DNA from 2 places in the Sphingomonas sp. CFBP 13733 genome. Region 1 is predicted to be linked to the other one. Evidence: predicted binding sites of a transcription regulator. Region 1 holds the regulator's gene; the other holds the start of a gene.

Region 1 (3,406 bases):
CGCGCCGGGCTGGCGCATCTCCTGTCGGTGAGCGGCCTCCACATCACCGCCGCGGTCGCGGCGACGATGCTGATCGTGCTGCGGCTGCTCGCGCTCAGCCCGTGGCTCGCCCTCCACACGCGACTGCCGTTGATCGCCGCGCTTGCCGGTGCGGCGGCGGCGATCGGCTACACCGTGCTGACGGGCAGCCAGGTGCCGACAATCCGCTCGTGCGTCGCGGCGTTGCTGGTGCTGGTCGCGCTGGCGATGGGGCGCGAGGCGATGACGTTGCGGCTGGTCGCGACGGGGGCGATCGCGGTGATGCTCGCGCTGCCCGAATCGCTCGCCGGGCCGAGCTTCCAATTGTCGTTCGCCGCAATCACCGCGATCATCGCGTTGCACGAGCATCCCGTCGTCCGTGCCACGTTCGCGCCGCATGACGAGGGCCGCGGCAGGCGCCTCTTGCGCGGCGCCGCGTCGCTGCTGCTGACCGGGCTCGTCGTCGAGGCGGCGCTGATGCCGATCGCAGTCTATCATTTCCACAAGGCCGGGCTGTACGGCGCGGTCGCCAATATCGTCGCGATCCCGCTGACCACGTTTGTCGTGATGCCGTTCGAGGCGCTGGCGCTGCTGCTCGACACGATCGGGATTGGCGCGCCCGCCTGGTGGCTGGTCCAGCATGCGCTCGACGCGCTGCTGTGGCTCGCGCGCGGCGTGGCGCATGCACCGGGCGCGGTCCGCGCGCTGCCGGCGGTTCCCGATGGGGCGTTTGCGCTGATGGTCGGCGGCGGGGTGTGGATCGCGCTGTGGCGGACGCGGTGGCGACGGATCGGAATGCTGCCCTTGGCGATTGGCGCGATCTGGGCGCTGACGACGCCGTCACCCGATATACTGGTCACGGGCGATGGTCGCCATGTCGCGGTCCGGACCGCCGCCGGGCTCGCGCTGCTTCGCGATCGGGCGGGGGATTATGTCCGCGATACACTGGCGGAGAATGGCGGGGTCGATGGTGAGCCGCTGCTGCTCGCGGATCAGCCCGACGCGCGGTGCAGCCGCGACCTGTGCCTGACCGATGTCGTCGCCCACGGCCGGGCTTGGCGCGTGCTGGCCACGCGCAGCGTTTACCGGGTGCCGATCGCGGAGATGGTTGCCGCCTGCCGGCGCGCGGACATCGTCATCAGCGAGCGCGGGCTGCCGCGCGGTTGTACGCCGCGATGGCTGAAGCTCGACCGGTCGATGCTCGCGCGGACCGGGGGGATCGCGTTGACGTTGACCACGGGGCGGATGGTGACGGTGCTCAATCCGGGGGACCGGCACCCGTGGCGCGATCCACCGACGCTGGCGCGGCCAATGCGACGGTTCGGGGCGGCGGGCGATCAGCATGGGCTGGCCGGGGGGGCGGCGTCGGTCCGGTTTCGAGTGCCGGCTCGGGGGTGGTCAGAGCGATAGGTCGCGACTGGGTATGTCGGGTCATGATCCTGCGAAGGTGGGGCCTCCGATTGGGAGGGCCGCAATTCCGAAACGCGGACGATGGTGCCTGGGGCCGTTGGTCACGAACGCCACTGCCGGTTGCGTGGCGGTGATGACCGCCAGCGCCACCCGGCATTCGTCAGTCGTAGCGGCGCAGGATACCCGACAGCTTGCCCTGAACCCGGACCTGTGCGGGCGCATAACGCTGCGGGTCATAGGCGCGGTTGGCCGGGTCGAGCCGGACCATTGCGCCTTCGCGGCGGAAATATTTCAGCGTCGCTTCGCTGTCCTCGATCAGCGCGACCACGATTTCGCCGTCGCGGGCGATCTCGGTACGGCGGATCAGCGCATAATCGCCGTCGAGGATGCCGGCTTCGACCATCGAGTCCCCCGAAACCTCCAGCGCATAATGCTCGCCGGTGCCGAGCAATGCGGCCGGAACGGCCAGCATCGAACTGCCTTCAAAGGCTTCGATCGGGACGCCGGCGGCGATCCGGCCGTGCAGCGGGATCTCGACGACGTCGTTCGCCGCGATGCGGGCGGGCGACGCGGGCGTGGCGCTGGCCGTGTCCGGCGCAGATACGGTGCCGGCCGATGCCGCAGCCGCCTTCGGCCCCGACTTCGCCGCAGTCTGTGCGATTGCAGCCTCGGGACGCTCGGGCATTCGCAGCACTTCGAGCGCGCGCGCCCGGTTGGGCAGGCGCCGGATGAAGTTGCGCTCTTCAAGCGCGCTGATCAGACGGTGCACGCCCGATTTCGATTTCAGGTCGAGCGCGTCCTTCATCTCCTCGAACGAGGGCGACACGCCCGTCTCGGCGAGGCGGTCATTGATGAAGCAGACAAGCTCGTGCTGCTTGCGCGTGAGCATAACGGTTCTCCGTCCGGAACAGACGAGGAACTTCTATGGAACACTTGCAGCTTCGTCAAGCGGTGACGTCACGCGATGACGAGGATTTCCGCCGAGTCGCCCGCCCTCGCCGCCGGCGCGTCGCCATCGCGGATGATCAGGCAGGACGAGCGGGCGAGCGTCAGCAGCATCGAGCTGTCCTGGATGGTCGAGGCATAGGCGCGGCCGTCGCGCAGTTCGGCGCGCATATAGTCGGTCCGCGACTGGTTGGGCGGAAGATCCTCGCCGAGCAGCGCGTGCGTCGTCTGCGGCAGGGGATCGCGCGCGCCGAGCATGTGCGCGACGACGGGGCGGACGAAGAGGATGGCGGTGACGAAGGCGGAGACGGGATTGCCAGGTAGGCCGAGCAGCATCGTCCGCCCGAGCGCGCCCGCCATCATCGGCTTGCCCGGGCGCAGCGCGATCCGCCAGAAGTCGATTGCCCCGCCAGCCGCCTCGATCGCGGGGCGGACGAGGTCGTGATCGCCGACCGACGCGCCCCCCGTGGTCACCAGTAGATCGGCATCGACCCCGGCAAAGGCGTCACGCAGCGTGTCGAGCCTATCAGGCAATATCCCCAGATCGACGATGTCGACGGGCAGATCGGCAAGCATCGCGGCGAGCATGATGCCGTTCGATTCCGGCAGCGGGACGGGATCGTTCGTCGAGCCGGGCGGGACGAGTTCGTCGCCCGTCGCGGCGACCGCGACGCGCAGCCGGCGGCCGACCGACAGCGCGCCGTGCCCGCCGGTCGCAGCGACCGCGATGCGCGCGGGCGTCAGCCGATCGCCGGCCGCGATCAGCCGCGTGCCGATCGCGAAGTCGAGCCCCTTGCGGCGTGTGTTGCGGCCTTCAAAGGCGGGGCCTTCGCCGTCGAGCATCAGCCGGTCGCCGTCGCGCGCGGCCTCTTCCTGAACAAGGACGGTATCAGCGCCGGGCGGCATCGCCGCGCCGGTGAAGATGCGCGTCGCCTCGCCCGGGGCGAGCGTGCCGGCGAAGGGGCGGCCGGCCGCGCTCTCGCCGATGACGGTCCAGGGGCCGGGCAGATCGGCGTAGCGGATCGCATAGCCG
Region 2 (3,406 bases), on a different contig from region 1:
ATCGACGAGCGTGAACGGCCCGCCGATCCGCGCGCCGGCAAGCGGCGGCGTCGCGGGCGCCGCGCTCGTATCGGGCGCAGAGGGGCTGCACGCCGCGAGCGCGAGGGCGGCGAGAAGGGCGGGGCGTCGATTGGTCATGATACAGCCAGCCTTGATCTGTTAGCCCGTGCGGCGCAAGCGTCGCACATCACCCGCGTCCCGAGGATCTATCGATGTCGTATATCCGCCAGTGCCCCGCCCTGACGACGGGCGCCAAGACCATGGGCGCCCTGTTGATGGGAGCCGTGATCGCGCTTCCCGTTGCCACCCTGATCGCCCCGCATGTCGCACACGCGCAGAACCAGTCGGAAGGCTATAAATTCCTGAACGCGGTGCGCGAGTCGAAGAACAACGAGGTTCTCGAAATGCTCGGACGTCCGGGCAGCAGCATCGTCAATGCGCGCGACGTCTCGACCGGCGAGGGCGCGCTGCACATCGTCATCAAACGCGCCGACGAGACCTATCTGCGGTTCCTGCTGCAAAAGGGCGCCGACGCCAATCTGCGCGACGGCAAGGGCAACACGCCGCTGCTCCTCGCGGTGACGCTCGGCCAGACAGACATGATCCCGATCCTGACCGCAGCCGGCGCCAATCCGAATCTTGCCAATTCGGCAGGGGAAACGCCGTTGATCCGCGCCGTTCAGCGCCGCGACATCGCCATGATCCGCGTGCTGCTCAACGAAAACGCCGATCCCGATCAGGCGGATATCATCGCCGGCATGTCGGCCCGCGATTATGCCAAGCAGGACGGCCGCAACGTCGTGGTGACCAAGCTGCTGGCCGATGCGCCGAAGAAGACCCGCAAGGCAGTTTCGGGACCGAAATTCTGACGATCACGTCGCCGGGCGGCTGATCCTGCCGCGTATCGGGAGGATCAGCCGCCAGCCGGATCAGAAGGCGAGACCGGCGGCGTCGGGATCGACCTGTGCGATCAGGCGGCGTGCGGCGCGTCTCGCAAAGGCTAAAGTGCAGCGCTTGCGGACATGCGCGGGCAGGGGGGTCGTATGCGCCTCACGGACGATCGCGGCGTCATAGCGGTCAGCGACGATGATCCCGGTACGTTCGGGCAGGAACGCCGCCCCGTGCAGCGGCCGCATGTCGAACCCGGCCGGCACCGCCCAGAAATAGCGATCGCAATGCCCGAGATACTCAGGCCATTTGCCATCCCCGACCAGATCCGCGCGCGACACCTTGATCTCGACGACGACGATCTGCCCGCGGGCATCGATCGCCATCAGATCGGCGCGACGCCCCCCGTCGAGGGGAACCTCGGCCATCGCGGTCAGGTCGTGGCGCAACAACATCCGGATCACGCCGCGTGCCACATCGGCGGCACATAAGGGCGATCCGGGTTCGTCGATGCAGGAGTCCGGGGGGGTGTCGAGCATGCGCCAGAAATAGAACAATCCGCGAACGACGCAAGCGCGTTCACGGATTGTTTATAGCGTTGGCGATGCAGGTGTGATGCTGATCATGAACCAGATCCTGTCCGGATCGGCTGTCGATCAGCGATAGAAGACGTGGTTGCCGATCGAAGCGACCTTGATCACGCGGCCGGCAGGGCGGCGATCGGCGGTGTTGAAATACAGCGCCTTCTCGGCCGGGCTGTTCCACGCATCGGCCAGTGCAACCTTCGCGACGGCGATGGCGATGCGGTACGACGTGCCCTTGTTGATCGCGGGGATCTGGCCGCCGCGGACAAAGCTGAACTGGCCGCGCTGCTTGACGACGTCGCAGACGTCGGCGGGAAAACGACCCGACTTGGCGCGGTTGATGATGACTTCGGCGACGGCGAGCTGGCCGGTGAGGGGCTCGCCCTTGGATTCAAAATAGATGGCGCCGGCAAGGCACTGGAGCGCTTCGTCGGCGGCGGCGCTATCCTGCGCGGCAACGGCCTGAGCGAGCGTTTCGAATTCTTCGTCTTCGATTTCGGCCGACGTCGGGACGGCGGTCTGTGCAGCGGGCTCGACGGCGGTGACGGGCGTCACGGCGGGAACGGTCTGCGGAACATTCTGAGAGGAGAGGGCGTTTAGATTTGCGAGTGCGGTAAGGCTGGCGGTCGAGCGATCGACGCCGGTCGCCTGGCTGGGCGCGCTGTTGCCGAACAGGCCGGCGAGAGAGAAGGTCATGACCGCAATCGTTGCGGCCCGCTGCAAAATCGTCATTCAAACTTATTCAGATGCGGTTGGACCACGGAACCAATCGTACGAGCCGATCGTCCAGGCATCCCCCCGACTGCGTAACTGATCCGGATCGCACCCGTCCCAGCACAACGCCAATCAATGTTGAATATCCCCTCTATCGGGGGGACTTTGGAGTCAATCGGCCAGGATCGTTTCAGCGGCGAACCGTTCCGCCGCTGCGACATCCACCTCGATCACCCAGAGATCCGGATCGCTCGACCGCCGTCGACGCCAATAGCCGTCGAGATCTTCGGTCGGAGTCGAGTCGATCAACGCCGTTCGCCCATCGGCGCCGATCCCGCGCTCGAGCAGGCGGGGCAGGGCACCTCGGTCTATTGCGACCACGAGGATCGCGCCGCCCTGTGCGTCCCCCTTGGCGAGCACTGCGCCAAAACCGCCCGCGTCGTTGACCCGTCGGAGCAGCGCGCTGACGAGGACGCCGCTGGGAAGGCGGTCGCTCATCGCAGGACCATCACGGCAGCGGACGCGGCGAGACGCGGTATCCGGGAAGCCCGGCCAAGGCGATCCGCGAGCGCATGAACGTACCCGTCCCCCGCGCCGCCTCCTCCCCCTCGGCGTCGATCAGCCGGGCATCGGCGACGAACACGCGGCGCTTCCCGCTGATCCAGCGGCCTTCGGCGATGACCGGCCCCGCCTTTAACGGGCGGGTCAGCAACAGGTTGAACGCGGTCGTCAGGAGAAAGCGATCGGTGACGAGGCTGTTTGCGGCATAGAAGGCGGCATCGTCGAGCATCTTGAAATAGCTCGTCCCATGCGCGGCACCGCCGGCATGATAATGACGTTCGTCGATCGTGAACCGGATCCGCGCAACACCGGCCTCCGGTATCTCGAGCGTCGATTCGAAGAAGCGGTTGATCGGCGCACAGGCGTAGAGCGATTCGAGCGCACGAAAATGCGCCTCGGCGCCGGCGGAGGCCAGTTCAGGCGGCATCACGGACCGCATCGGCGGTGAACAGCGCATAGAGCGCATCGGTCGAGCCTGCACCGCGCAGCTTGTCGAGGAACAGCTTGTCGCGCAGCCGACGCGATATCCGGGCAAGCGCCTTCAGGTGAACCGCACCCGCGTCGGTCGGCGACAGCAACATGAAGACGAGATCGACGGGCAGATCGTCGACGGCCTGAAAATCGATCGGCTGCGCCAGTCGCGCGAACACCGCCGTGAC

Evidence for each region. The regulator LexA, encoded in region 1, represses DNA repair genes until DNA is damaged. The targets are predictions, from matches to a motif close to GTTCCNCNCTTGTTCT.
Region 2: IFT71_RS11230 (MmcB family DNA repair protein) is a predicted target of LexA. The motif match lies at 1,439-1,454, and genes of this name have one in related genera.

The regions. Positions count from the first base shown of each region.
Region 1 covers NZ_JACYUP010000004.1:535,212-538,617, forward strand. The annotation lists gene IFT71_RS15020 (ComEC/Rec2 family competence protein) at 1-1,428, shown strand, start outside; gene lexA (transcriptional repressor LexA) at 1,589-2,317, opposite strand; gene IFT71_RS15030 (molybdopterin molybdotransferase MoeA) at 2,386-3,406, opposite strand, start outside.
Region 2 covers NZ_JACYUP010000003.1:555,915-559,320, forward strand. The annotation lists gene IFT71_RS11220 (SCO family protein) at 1-138, opposite strand, end outside; gene IFT71_RS11225 (ankyrin repeat domain-containing protein) at 213-869, shown strand; gene IFT71_RS11230 (MmcB family DNA repair protein) at 930-1,427, opposite strand; gene IFT71_RS11235 (cell wall hydrolase) at 1,545-2,168, opposite strand; gene IFT71_RS11240 (DUF1491 family protein) at 2,358-2,684, opposite strand; gene IFT71_RS11245 (PaaI family thioesterase) at 2,695-3,174, opposite strand; gene IFT71_RS11250 (PTS sugar transporter subunit IIA) at 3,164-3,406, opposite strand, start outside.